3 regions of the Bradyrhizobium sp. USDA 3311 genome follow, and region 2 is predicted to be linked to each of the others. Evidence: predicted binding sites of a transcription regulator. Region 2 holds the regulator's gene; each other region holds the start of a gene.
What was found. Region 2 encodes LexA, which represses DNA repair genes until DNA is damaged. Its sites were predicted from a motif close to TGTTCNNNNTGTGTTCNG; they were not measured.
Positions count from the first base shown of each region.

Region 1: a site for LexA is predicted at 1,558-1,575, ahead of ACVWW6_RS27845 (single-stranded DNA-binding protein). Genes of this name have one in related genera too.
Region 3: a site for LexA is predicted at 2,781-2,798, ahead of ruvC (crossover junction endodeoxyribonuclease RuvC). Genes of this name have one in related genera too.

Region 1 covers NZ_JBSSFI010000001.1:5,817,891-5,822,184, forward strand. Annotated here, with positions in the region: gene ACVWW6_RS27835 (outer membrane protein) at 1-265, opposite strand, end outside; gene ACVWW6_RS27840 (outer membrane protein) at 501-1,280, opposite strand; gene ACVWW6_RS27845 (single-stranded DNA-binding protein) at 1,729-2,223, shown strand; gene ACVWW6_RS27850 (DUF2306 domain-containing protein) at 2,424-2,822, shown strand; gene gyrA (DNA gyrase subunit A) at 2,990-4,294, shown strand, end outside.
Region 2 covers NZ_JBSSFI010000001.1:5,631,528-5,635,821, reverse strand. Annotated here, with positions in the region: gene ACVWW6_RS26935 (hypothetical protein) at 115-333, shown strand; gene ACVWW6_RS26930 (molybdopterin molybdotransferase MoeA) at 557-1,768, shown strand; gene lexA (transcriptional repressor LexA) at 1,944-2,639, shown strand; gene ACVWW6_RS26920 (hypothetical protein) at 2,914-3,114, shown strand; gene ACVWW6_RS26915 (hypothetical protein) at 3,308-3,739, shown strand; gene ACVWW6_RS26910 (GAF domain-containing protein) at 3,962-4,294, shown strand, end outside.
Region 3 covers NZ_JBSSFI010000001.1:3,202,492-3,206,785, reverse strand. Annotated here, with positions in the region: gene ACVWW6_RS15175 (DUF6869 domain-containing protein) at 1-274, opposite strand, end outside; gene ruvB (Holliday junction branch migration DNA helicase RuvB) at 368-1,399, opposite strand; gene ruvA (Holliday junction branch migration protein RuvA) at 1,420-2,037, opposite strand; gene ruvC (crossover junction endodeoxyribonuclease RuvC) at 2,223-2,750, opposite strand; gene ACVWW6_RS15155 (YebC/PmpR family DNA-binding transcriptional regulator) at 2,990-3,736, opposite strand; gene ACVWW6_RS15150 (methyl-accepting chemotaxis protein) at 3,942-4,294, shown strand, end outside.

The DNA of each region.
Region 1 (4,294 bases), 190 kb from region 2:
CATCGGCTTCGACACCGAACACGACGTTGCCGGTCTGCCAGTTGTAGCCGGCGGTGCCGCCGACGAAGCCACCCTTCATCTTCGGGTCGCCCGAGCCGTTTTCCCAGGCGCCGCCACCGACGATACCGAGGTAGAAGCCGGTCCAGTTGTAGACCGAGGCCACGGCCACCGGAGCCTTCGTGTACGGGCGAGCCGCGAGATCAGCAGCCGACGCGGGGGCCGCAAAAGCGAACAAACAGGCCGAAGCCAACAAAACCTTCTTCATTTTCAACCTAAATCCCAGTCCCAGTTTCTGTTGTGCCTTCCACGATCGGGAAGGGCATCGGACGCTGTGGTCCAACTGACGTCGTGCTTACACCAGCAAAGCCGCAAGTTGTGTCTCTCAAAAGCCACAACAGTCACAAAACGTAATGGTTGCTGACTTATAGCCGCCGGCATGTCGCACAAAAAAAGGCCGGCACGGGGCCGGCCTTCAATCTTCAAGTGATATCAAAGAGATATCAGTACTTCGCGATGACCGGGCCACCCCAGCGATAGTTCACGCGGACCAGGCCGATATCGACGTCCTGACCGATGCGTTCCGAGCGTGTGAAAGCGCCGGCCGGAGCCACAATGAAGTTGCCGGAGCCGGCGAAGCCGATGGTGCGATTGCCCATGAAGATGTGATCGTACTCGACGCCGACCGTCCAGTTTGGCGCGAATCCGAACTCGAGGCCGGCACCCACGGTGCCGCCCCAGCGGGTCTCGTTGGCCCGATCGAATTCGAGGCCGGTGATGACATCGTAGCCGCGGTAGCGATCGCTGACGACGGCGCCGCCGCCCTTCACGTAGAACAGCACGTTATTCCAGGCATAGCCGACTTGGCCTGTGAACAAACCGAACGCGTTGATCTTGGAGCGGTCGCGAAGACCCGTGCCGATGAACGTCGTGCTGACGTTGTCTCCGGAGAAGTCGGCCCAGTTGCCCTGGCCTTCGAGCCCGAACACCCAATTGGCCGACTGCCAGCGATAGCCGACCTGGCCGCCGACCGTGCCACCGGTCGCGTTGTGACAACCTTCGCCAATCAGAACGCCGGTGACGGGAGTTACAAAATCCCAGCATTTGTGGGCCGAGCCGCCGCCGCCGTTGATGCCGATGTAGAAGCCGCTCCAGTCGTAGATGGCCGCGACCATTGGCGGCGGAGCCTTCGTGTAGGGACGCGCCGCCAGATCCGCCGCGCTTGCAGGAGCCGACAGGCTCAACGCCACTGCACCGATTGCACCAATCAAAATCTTATTCATTGCAGTCTCCCCAATTCCGCCGCTTCTTGAAATCCCCGAAGCGGCCAAGCAGGCGCGACGCCCATATGAAATTAATTCCGAGGCAAACGTAGCCTAACGGGTGAGCAGAGTCCGTCGCCGAAATACAACAGTCGCGCGATAAGTGCGGCGTATGTAACTTAATGAATGTTAAGTGCTTTTCGTCGTTCACCGGAACCTGAAAAGGTTCCATCCGGCGCTGGCCATTTGAGCAGTACGCGGGCACCGCCCGGGCCATACATTTCGTACTCGCTCGAACGGGAACAAATCTGGAACGAGCCGACGGCCGATGCTATATATGGGGATAACCCGAGGGCTGGTGGGCTGATCGGTCCGCGCAAGCGTATAGGGTCGCCTCAATAGGTTGCAGAAGACCGCGGGGCGCGGTCGGGCCTTATCAATTCAGTGGCATTCGGAGTGGAGAGCGGCGATGGCGGGAAGCGTCAACAAGGTCATTCTGGTTGGAAATCTCGGCAAGGATCCTGAAATCCGCCGTACCCAGGACGGGCGGCCGATCGCGAATTTGAGCATCGCGACCTCGGAGACCTGGCGCGACAAGAACAGCGGCGAGCGCAAGGAAAAGACCGAGTGGCATCGCGTGGTGATCTTCAATGAAGGCCTCTGCAAGGTCGCCGAGCAGTACCTGAAGAAGGGCGCCAAGGTTTATATCGAGGGCGCGCTCCAGACCCGCAAATGGACCGACCAGAGCGGCGTTGAGAAGTACTCCACCGAAGTCGTGCTCCAGGGCTTCAACTCGACGCTCACGATGCTCGACGGCCGTGGCGGCGGGGGAGGCGGCAGCTTCGGCGAGGAGCCGGGCGGCGATTTCGGCTCCTCCGGTCCCGTCAGCAGCGCGCCGCGCCGCGCCGTCGCCGCCGGTGGCGGTGGCCGCAACAGCGATATGGATGACGACATCCCGTTCTGAGGCGGGCGGGCGCTTCGCCCCGAATGTTGTCGTGCTCGCGTAGAGCCGCAGGAATTCTTACCAATTGGCGGGCAGGGCTCGGTTTTTCCGAGCTTGCCTCATGTGCTGCTTCAAGCCTTTGACGGGGCATCATGTGAATGGTATTAACTTGATGTTAATCCTATTCACATGGATCACCCGCCGATCGGAGGAAGCCCCGCATGAGCCTCGCGCCGCTGCTTACGGCTGCTCCGGCGATCCCGCTGCATGCCTTTGCCGCCATGGCCGCCTTCGTGCTCGGGCTGGTCCAGTTTGCCGCTCCCAAAGGCACGCTGCCACACCGGACGATCGGCTGGATCTGGGTGGTGCTGATGGCGGTCGTGGCCGCCTCCTCGTTCTGGATCCACCAGAGCCGCCTGATCGGGCCGTTCAGCCCGATCCATGTCCTGTCGATCTTCACGCTGGTGGTGCTGCCGCTCGCGGTATGGCGGGCGCACGCCCATCGCGTCGCCGATCACCGGCTGATGATGATCTTCATCTTCGCCGGCGCGCTGGTGGTGGCGGGCCTGTTCACGCTGCTGCCCGGGCGCATCATGCACCGCGTGGTTTTCGGGGCCTAAGGGGCGGTTTCGGGCGGCTCGTCCGGGCCCCGCCCAGGGCGGTGCCGAGGAGGGCGTAAGTCTCTGGAAAAACAGTCGGAAAAAGCGCTTCCTTTACCCCGGCAAGGGTGGTTATCAGGGGCTCGATGCGCTATATGATTCCCAGATAAACCTCACCGGATTTCCCCTTGGCTGACGACGACGACAAGCCCGGCGACCAGCCGGCGCAACCCTCGGATATTCGCCCCGTCTCCATCTTCGAGGAGATGAAGAAGTCCTATCTTGACTACGCCATGAGCGTGATCGTGGCGCGGGCGCTGCCCGATGCGCGCGACGGTCTGAAGCCGGTGCATCGCCGCATCCTGTACTCGATGAACGAGCAGGGGCACACACCCGACAAGAAATACGTCAAGTCCGCCCGCGTGGTCGGTGACGTCATCGGTAAGTATCATCCGCACGGCGACCAGTCGATCTACGACGCCATGGTCCGCATGGCGCAGGACTTCTCGATGCGCGTGCCGCTGATCGACGGCCAGGGCAATTTCGGCTCGGTCGACGGCGATCCCCCGGCCGCCTATCGTTACACCGAAGCGCGCCTGACGAAGGCGGCGCTGGCTCTGCTGGCCGACATCGACAAGGACACCGTCGACTTCCAGCCGAACTACGACAACAACGAGACCGAACCGTCGGTCCTGCCGGCCAAGTTCCCGAACCTTCTCGTCAACGGCGCCGGCGGCATCGCGGTCGGCATGGCGACCAACATCCCGCCGCACAATCTCGGCGAGGTCATCGACGCCTGCGTCGCGCTGATCGACAACCCTGCGCTCACCATCGACGAACTCATCAACATCGTGCCGGGACCTGATTTCCCGACCGGCGGCGTCATTCTCGGACGCGCGGGCATCCGCGCCGCCTATCATCTCGGCCGCGGCTCGATCGTCATGCGCGGCAAGGTCGCGATCGAGACCATCCGCAAGGAGCGCGAGGCGCTCATCATCACCGAGATCCCCTACCAGGTGAACAAGGCGACGATGGTCGAGCGCATCGCCGAGCTGGTCAAGGAAAAGAAGATCGAGGGCATCGGCGACCTGCGCGATGAATCCGACCGCGACGGCTACCGCGTCGTCATCGAATTGAAGCGCGACGCCGTGGCGGACGTGGTGCTGAATCAGCTCTACAGATTCACGCCGCTGCAGACGAGCTTCGGCGTCAACATGGTGGCGCTCGACAGCGGCCGTCCGCGGATCATGCATCTGAAGGACCTGCTGGCCATCTTCGTCGACTTCCGTGAGCGGGTCGTCACGCGGCGCACCAAGTTCCTGCTCGCCAAGGCACGCGATCGCGCGCATATCCTGGTTGGTCTCGCGATCGCGGTCGCCAACATCGACGAGATGATCCGCGTCATCCGGACCTCGCCCGACCCGACCACCGCCCGCGACACCCTGATGTCGCGCGACTGGCCGGCCCGGGACGTCGAGGACATGCTGACGCTG
Region 2 (4,294 bases):
AGCCGAGATGAGGAACCAAATCGCTTTGTACATTTTTATACAGAGTTCCGGGAACGGAATGCCCGCTTCCGGACTCTTGAGTCCGTTGGGACTTCTACAGACGGACGTATCATCGTGTTGGGCAAAACCTACCTCACCAAACAAGCCTCTCTTCTGCTCGAATTCGCCAGAACGACTTCGGATTCTGACCTCTCCGCCAAGCTGATCAGCAAGGCCGCCGACCTGAAATCCCAGGCCGATCCGCTGCCCGACAAGGATCAAGGCCCCAAGCCCCCTGACGTGGCTCCCGACGTGGCGCCGGACCTCCGTCCGGACCGCCAGACCGGTCGATGACCGATGCTGGCCGTGGCTCCCGTCATTGTCGTCCTTGCCATGGCCACGCTCGTTCCCGTCTTTCTCGTCCGTCAGATCATGCCGCGGCAGAGCTGACGGTCCCTCATGACTGGACGGATCAAGCAGGATAAATCCTGATCCGGTCCCATTTTGCTTCATCGCCCGCGCTCGGCTAGAACTCTTGCCGCCCATTCGTCCAGACTTTCCGAGCAGGAGTTTCGCCGTGGCCTTGATGCCGGTTTCTGACGCGCTCGCCGCGGTGCTGGCCGGTGCGGAGCCGCTGCCTGAAGAGATGATTCCCCTCGACGAGGCCTACCACCGCGTGCTCGCGCGCGACGTCGCGGCGCGGCGTACCCAGCCGCCCGAGGCGATGTCGGCCATGGACGGCTACGCCGTGCGCGCAGCCGATGCGGCCAGGGTCGACGCGCAGCTCACCATGATCGGCGAGGTCGCGGCGGGCCGGCCGTTCGCGGGAGCGGTCGGCGCCGGCGAAGCGGTGCGAATCTTCACCGGCGGCGTCGTTCCCGCCGGCGCGGACGCGGTCGTGATCCAGGAGGATACGGTCGCCGAGGGCAAGCGCATCACGATCAAGGAAGCCGCTATCGCCGGTCGGCACATCCGGCCCGCCGGCGTCGACTTCCGCGAGGGCGACGTGCTCCTGCGCAAGGGAACCCGGCTCACCGAGCGCGACCTCGCGCTCGCCGCCGGGATGAACCACCCAGACCTCCCCATCCGCCGCCGTCCGAAGGTCGCGATCCTCGCCACCGGCGACGAGCTGGTGATGCCGGGCACCACGCCGGGCCCCGGCCAGATCGTCTATTCCAACGGCTATGCCCTGCACGCCCTCGCCCGCCGGGAGGGCGCAGATACCATCGACCTCGGCGTTGCCGCCGATACGCTGGAGGCCACCACAGCCGGCATCCGCCGTGCCCGAGAGAGCGGCGCCGACATCCTGATCACGATCGGCGGCGCCTCGGTCGGCGACCACGATCTGGTCCAGCAGGCGCTGAAGACCGAAGGCATTGCGATGGCGTTCTGGAAGATCGCGATGCGGCCGGGCAAGCCGATGATGCAAGGCCGGCTAGGGGCGATGGGTGTGATCGGCCTGCCCGGCAATCCCGTGTCGTCCTATGTGTGCGGCTTCCTGTTCATGGTGCCGTTGATTCGCGCCCTGTCGGGCCGCGCCGTGATTCACCATCGTCGCGAGCGCGCCGTGCTCGGCCGCGATGTCGGTGCCAATGACCAGCGCGAGGACTATCTTCGTGCGCGCCTGGAGCGGCGCGACGACGGCATGCTTGTCGCCCTTCCCGTCAATCATCAGGATTCCTCGCTGCTTGCGAATCTCGCTGCGGCGCAGGCACTTCTCGTGCGCGCGCCGTTCGCGCCGAAGGCCGAGGCAGGCGCGCCTTGCGAGGTGCTGCGACTGCCCGCCTGAACGCACTGGTCCTGCGCGTTCCGCGAACTTTGTCGCGTTCACGGTAAATTAAGCAGTTGCGGAACACATATCGAACATATAGTGTCCGTTCATGATTTGTTTCGAGCATCTGGCGGCTCGCCGCTGAATTCACCGTCTCGGAATCGAACGACATCAACCGGGGGATTTGGTCGAGATGTTAACGCGCAAACAATACGAGCTTCTGCGATTCATCAGCGAGCGTTTGAAGGAAAGCGGTGTGCCGCCCTCCTTCGACGAGATGAAGGACGCGCTCGACCTGCGCTCGAAGTCAGGCATCCATCGCCTGATCACCGCACTGGAGGAGCGCGGCTTCATCCGGCGCCTGCCCAACCGGGCCCGCGCGATCGAGGTGATCAAGTTGCCCGAGCTGCAGGCCGCCGCTGGCAACCGCCGTGGCTTCACGCCGAGCGTCATCGAGGGCAATCTCGGCAAGGTGCGAGCGAGCTCCAGCGCGGACGAGGGCGAACGCCCCGTTGCGGTGCCGGTGATGGGCCGTATCGCGGCCGGCACGCCGATCGAAGCGTTGCAGACCCGCAGCCACACCATCAGCGTACCGCCCGACATGCTCGGCTCGGGCGAGCACTACGCGCTCGAAGTGCGCGGCGACTCGATGGTCGAAGCCGGCATCCTCGACGGCGACATGGCGCTGATCCAGCGCAATGAGAGCGCCGACACCGGCGACATCGTGGTGGCGCTGATCGACGACGAGGAAGCGACGCTGAAGCGCTTCCGCCGCCGCGGCGCCTCGATCGCGCTCGAGCCCGCCAATGCGGCCTATGAGGTCCGCATCCTGCCGCCCAACCGGGTGAAGATTCAGGGCAAGCTGATCGGCCTGTACCGGAAGTACTGAGCGTGATCCGGACTGGAGGGCCGCGTTAGCACAAAGTGCGCAGCGGTTTTCCCTCGCGACAAGCGCAGGACGCGCTTGCGCGGAGATCATGCTCAAACAATCACCTAAAGCGCGGCCCGCCGGTTGGCGACCCGCGCGTTGACGATTGTCCGCTCCGGCTGGATAGTCTTTCTGGTTTTGCTCAGATTATCCGGCCCCTCTCTAGCGCTACATCCTCGCGACGCCGCACGAAGCCCTCATCGCTTCGTGGCCCTGGAGATCGAGGAGGCAATCAATGCGCAAGATCGTTTTGAGCACCGTCACGGTGGCGCTGATCGCAGCATCCGCGTCGGCATCGCAAGCCTTCGCCGCGCAGTCGCACCATGCCCGCAAGGCAACGCCGACGACGGCGAGCGAGCAATTGCGCAACGCCGTCGCGCAGCCGTCGCAACCCGCCTGGCAATATTCGGGCTGGTCGGCACCTGCTGGTCGCTGACGAAGATGCACGCCAAATGCACGGAAGCGGTTTTTGTTCCTGACGCATTTGAAAAAGATATTGTGATGGCAGCCTGCGAAGCCAAGCCGCAGATTTGCCTACAACCGAGAAGACGCTAACATGCTTCCACTCTGATAGAGGCCAGTGCCTCCGAAGGAGGCGCGGGTCGCTATCCCTGAATGAGGAGCACCCGATGTGTGACTACAGCCTGCATGCCGTCGCGACGCGTCCCGCACAAGTCGGCGAGACGATCGTCACGACCACCTTCCGCGGCACCTCGACGCGCGGCTTCGCCTCCGAGGCCGACATGTCCGTCGCGGTCTGCCTGCTGCCGGGAACGGAGCTCGCCTTCGCCGACAACGTCCGCTACGACAATCGCTGGATCTGGACGCGCACCATCAACTCCCGCGTCGGCAAGTTCGGCAAGATCGATCCGCACATTCCCGATCGCCATCATGACGCGATCGAATTCCCCGACGGCAAATACGTACTCGTGACGCAACTCGTCGAAGGCCAGCGCGCGACCGTGCTGCAATTGCCGGTGACCCAGCCGGCCGGCGAGCGTGAACACAAGCCGGAGATCATCGCTGACAGGCCGACGATCACACGCCTGCCGATCGGCTGATGTACCTCCCCCCGGCGCAGAGGTCGGGGCCGGGATTGAAATTGCCATCGCCGGCCGTGGCCGGCGAGATGGTATGATTTGCGTCTTCCGGAATCTTCCGCCGAGATCAGGCTCGCACCTGCCCATCGCACGAAGTTTGCGCGGCCCTGCCTGAATTTTGAACGTCCGTTCCGCGGCCAGATCGCCGATGCTGTCAAAGGCTTGAGGCGGCGGACACGTTCGATGAAAACCTTCATTCGCGTCGTTGAACTCTGGGTGCCGGACCGGACGCGCATGCGGCTGGAATTCGGCGGCGGCCTCTACGGCGAAGGGCTGTCTGCGTTCAAGGCCGTGAGCGAGCACTTGCGCTTCGGATACGACGAGGGCCTTCCCGGCAAGGCCTGGGCCAGCGGCCATCCCGTGATCCTCACTAAATTCGCCAACTCCTATTTCAAGCGGACCGACCAGGCGCTCGCGGCCGGCCTCACCTGTGGCGTGGCGGTGCCGGTGTTTTCAGGCGAATTCTTGCAGGCCGTCATGGTGCTGTTCTGCGGCGACGACGAGGCGCATGTCGGC
Region 3 (4,294 bases), 2.4 Mb from region 2:
TCACCGTCGGCTTGTCGGCCTCGGTCTTGAGCACATCGAGCACGAGATCAAGCGCGGCTTGCGGCCGGCGATGCGGCAGATGGTCGAAATAGACCTTGATGGCCCAGATGCTGCCGACCTGGTCGCGACGGCTGACGCGCTGAAGCGCGCACCACATCGATGCCAGCTCGCCAAGCGGCATCGAATCCAGCAACGCCTCGGTTTCGTCAGGCGTGCGCAGCTGCGGCGCGGCCGCGATGGTCTTGAGCAGCCTCGTGTCGTCCGTCGGCTCCATTCCTTCCCACTCCAGTCCGTGTGCGGCGATCCCGTTCGCCGCGCGTTCGGATTAGTGCTGGGATGGAACCTGCGGGTTCATCGACTTCGGCGATCAGTCGTCGCTTTCGTCGGTGCCGAACAGGCCGAACTGCGCCGCATCGCGATTGGGTTCGGCGAGACCGAGATGGCGGAAGGCGTGCGAGGTGAGCAGGCGGCCGCGCGGGGTGCGCTGGAGATAGCCGCACTGGATCAGATAGGGCTCGATGATGTCCTCGATCGCATCGCGCGGCTCGGAGAGCGCTGCGGCCATCGTCTCGACACCGACGGGACCGCCGCCATAGTTCATCGCGATGGTGGTGAGGTAGCGGCGGTCCATGGCGTCCAGGCCCGCGGCGTCGACCTCGAGCGCGCTCAGCGCGTGATCGGCGATCTTGCGATCGATCGTTTCGGCATCCGCGGCGGAAGCAAAATCGCGCACGCGCCGGAGCAGGCGCCCGGCGATGCGCGGCGTGCCGCGGGCGCGGCGCGCGATCTCGTTGGCGCCGTCCGCGCTCATGCCGACGTTCAGCACGCGCGCGCCACGGCTGACGATGCTTTCGAGCTCCTCGATCGTGTAGAAATTGAGCCGGACCGGAATGCCGAAACGGTCACGCAAGGGATTGGTGAGGAGGCCCGCACGCGTGGTGGCGCCGACGAGGGTGAACTTCGACAGCTCGATCTTCACCGAGCGCGCCGCCGGGCCCTCGCCGATGATGAGGTCGAGCTGAAAATCCTCCATCGCGGGATAGAGCACCTCTTCCACCGCCGGGCTGAGGCGATGGATCTCGTCGATGAAGAGCACGTCGCGCTCTTCGAGGTTGGTCAGCAGGGCGGCGAGATCGCCGGCCTTGGCAATCACGGGACCCGACGTGGCGCGAAAGCCGACGCCGAGCTCCTTGGCTACGATCTGCGCCAGCGTGGTCTTGCCGAGGCCGGGGGGCCCGACGAACAGCACATGATCCAGCGCCTCGCCGCGCTTGCGCGCCGCCTCGATGAAGATCGAGAGGTTCTTGCGCGCCTGCTGCTGGCCGACGAAGTCGGACAGCGATTGCGGGCGCAGCGCGGTATCGCCGACATCGTCGCTGCGGCGCTCTGGCGAGACCATGCGGTTGGCCTTGGGATCGCTCACTTCGCGAGTTCCTTCAGACCGAGGCGAATGAGCTGCGCCGTCTCGGCGCCTTCACCGGCGCTGCGCGAGGCCGACGCGATGGCCGCGGCGGCCTGCGGCTGGCCATAGCCGAGATTGACCAGCGCGGAGATCGCATCCGCCACCGGGCGCGGCGCGCGCTGGTCGTCGACGGCACCGGCAAGATGCACCACGGCGGGATCGACATTGGCGAAGGCCGGCGCCTTGTCCTTCAATTCGGTGACGATGCGCTCGGCGACCTTGGGGCCGACGCCCGGCGTGCGTGCCACCGCGGCCTTGTCGCGCAGCGCAATCGCATTGGCGAGGTCGGAGGGCGCCAGCGTGCCGAGCACCGCGAGCGCGACCTTGGCGCCGACACCCTGCACGGTCTGGAGCAGGCGAAACCATTCACGCTCCTGGTCGGTGCGGAAGCCGAACAGCTTGATCTGGTCCTCGCGGACATAGGTCTCGATCGACAGCACGGCGGCCTCGCCGGGCGACGGCAGATGCTGCAGCGTGCGCGTCGAGCAATGCACCTGGTAGCCGACGCCGCCGACGTCGAGGATGACGAAATCCTCGCCGTAGGAATCGATCAGGCCCTTCAGCTTGCCGATCATGATTGCGCAGCGCTCTTCTTGTTACCTCCCCCCTTGTGGGGGAGGTCGGATCGCCGAAGGCGATCCGGGAGGGGGGTAAGCCACAGACGCCGGCGCCCGGGGCTGCCCCCCTCCCCAACCCTCCCCCACAAGGGGGGAGGGAGAAGAGTGTGCGTGCGGCTCATGTTGCGCCTCATGACTCGAACTTAAACTCCCACCACCTTCAGCCTGAGCGCCGTGCTCTGGCGGTGATGGGCGTGGGTGATGGCGATGGCGAGCGCGTCGGCAGCGTCGGCTGACGGCGGTTCGGCCTTCGGCAGCAATATCTTCAGCATCATCGCGATCTGTTGCTTGTCGGCATGGCCGGCGCCGACCACAGTCTTCTTCACCTGGTTCGGCGCATATTCGGCGACGCTGATGCCGAACATTGCGGGCGCCAGCATGGCGACGCCCCGGGCCTGGCCGAGCTTCAGCGTCGCAACGCCGTCCTTGTTCACAAAAGTCTGCTCGACGGCGGCTTCCATCGGCTTGTGATCGGACAGGACAGAGGCGAGCCCTTCGTGGATCGCGAGCAGGCGGCTGGACAGCGGCAGGTCGTCCGGCGGTTCCACCGAACCGCAGGCGACATAGATCAGGCGGTTGCCCTCAGCCTCGATCACGCCCCAGCCGGTACGGCGCAGGCCAGGGTCGATGCCGATGATGCGAACGGGGCCACGAATCGGGAGCGCAGTCATGGGCCAGTGATAGCGGCTGGCTGCGGCGGGGGAAACAGAAACAGAACGGAAGTAACAGGGGAAGTGTCGCTCTTCGCCTCTCCCCGCTTGCGGGGAGAGGCCGGAATGCGCGCGAAGCGCGGATTCCGGGTGAGGGGACTCTCCACGAGTCCCTCTATCACCGCCGACGCCGAAACAGCCCCTCACCCCAACCCTCTCCCCGCAGAGCGGGGCGAGGGCGCGCACCGTTCGTGTGTCCCCTACCCGCCCATCTTGGCAACAAGCGCGTCCGACACCTCGAAATTGGCGTAGACGTTCTGGACGTCGTCGTGCTCGTTGAGCAGGTCCATCAGCTTGAGCAGCTTCTCGCCGGTCTCGTCATCGACGGCGACCGTGTTCTGCGGCTTCCAGATCAGCGCGGCCTTGCGCGGCTCGCCGAACTTGGCTTCCAGCGCCTTGGCGACGTCGCGATAGCCTTCGGTCGAGGCGTAGATCTCGTGTCCGCCTTCGCCGGAGACGACGTCGTCTGCGCCGGCCTCGATCGCGGCATCGAGCACCGCGTCGTCGGAAGCGACGCTGCGGTCGTATTCGATGATGCCGGTGCGGTCGAACATGAAGGAGACCGAACCGGTTTCGCCGAGATTGCCGCCCGACTTGGTGAAGAAGGAGCGGATGTCGGAGGCGGCGCGGTTGCGGTTGTCGGTCAGCGCCTCGACGATGACGGCGACGCCGCCGGGGCCATAGCCCTCGTAGCGGATCTCGTCATAGTTCTCGCCGTCGCTGCCGAGCGCCTTCTTGATGGCGCGCTCGATATTGTCCTTCGGCATGTTCTCCGCGCGCGCGGCGATCACGGCGGCGCGGAGGCGCGGGTTCATGGCGGGGTCGGGCGTGCCGAGCTTGGCGGCGACGGTGATTTCCCGCGCCAGCTTGCCGAACAGCTTCGACTTCTGGGCATCCTGCCGCCCCTTGCGGTGCATGATGTTCTTGAATTGGGAATGTCCGGCCATGCGTGGTCTCGTAAAGGAATCGTGCGCCTAAGGTGAGCGTGGGAAGCGCGGCCTTATAGGCCGCCAACCCACCGGAATGAAAGAGGCTCTACGACTTTAAGGTAACACCGTAGTGGCCCTTGCCCAGATGTCAGGCATCGTTAACCCTGACTTCATTCCGGCCTGCGAAAATAGCGTACGACCGTCCCCCGACAAGAGAGACCTGATGGCGTTCGGACTATTTCGGAAGCCTCTGCCGGACATGGCTGCGCCCGCGGCCGCCCCGCAGGCTGCGGCGCCGCCGGCCCATTCCGAGCCCGGCCCGGCCGCTGAGAGCGATTCTGCCAGGGAAATCCTGGAACTGCTGGAACTCGAGCTGGGCGCGATGATTCGCCAGCTCGAGCGCGCCGCCAATTCGGTGGCCGGCGGCGCCGAAGCGACCGCCACGACGCTTGCGGCCATCCGCGACCGGACCGACGCCCTGACCGGCCGCACCAACGCCTCACAGTCGACCGCATCCACCTTCGCCCATGCCGCCGACAAGTTCACCCAGTCCGCGCTGGGCATCGGCGCGCAGGT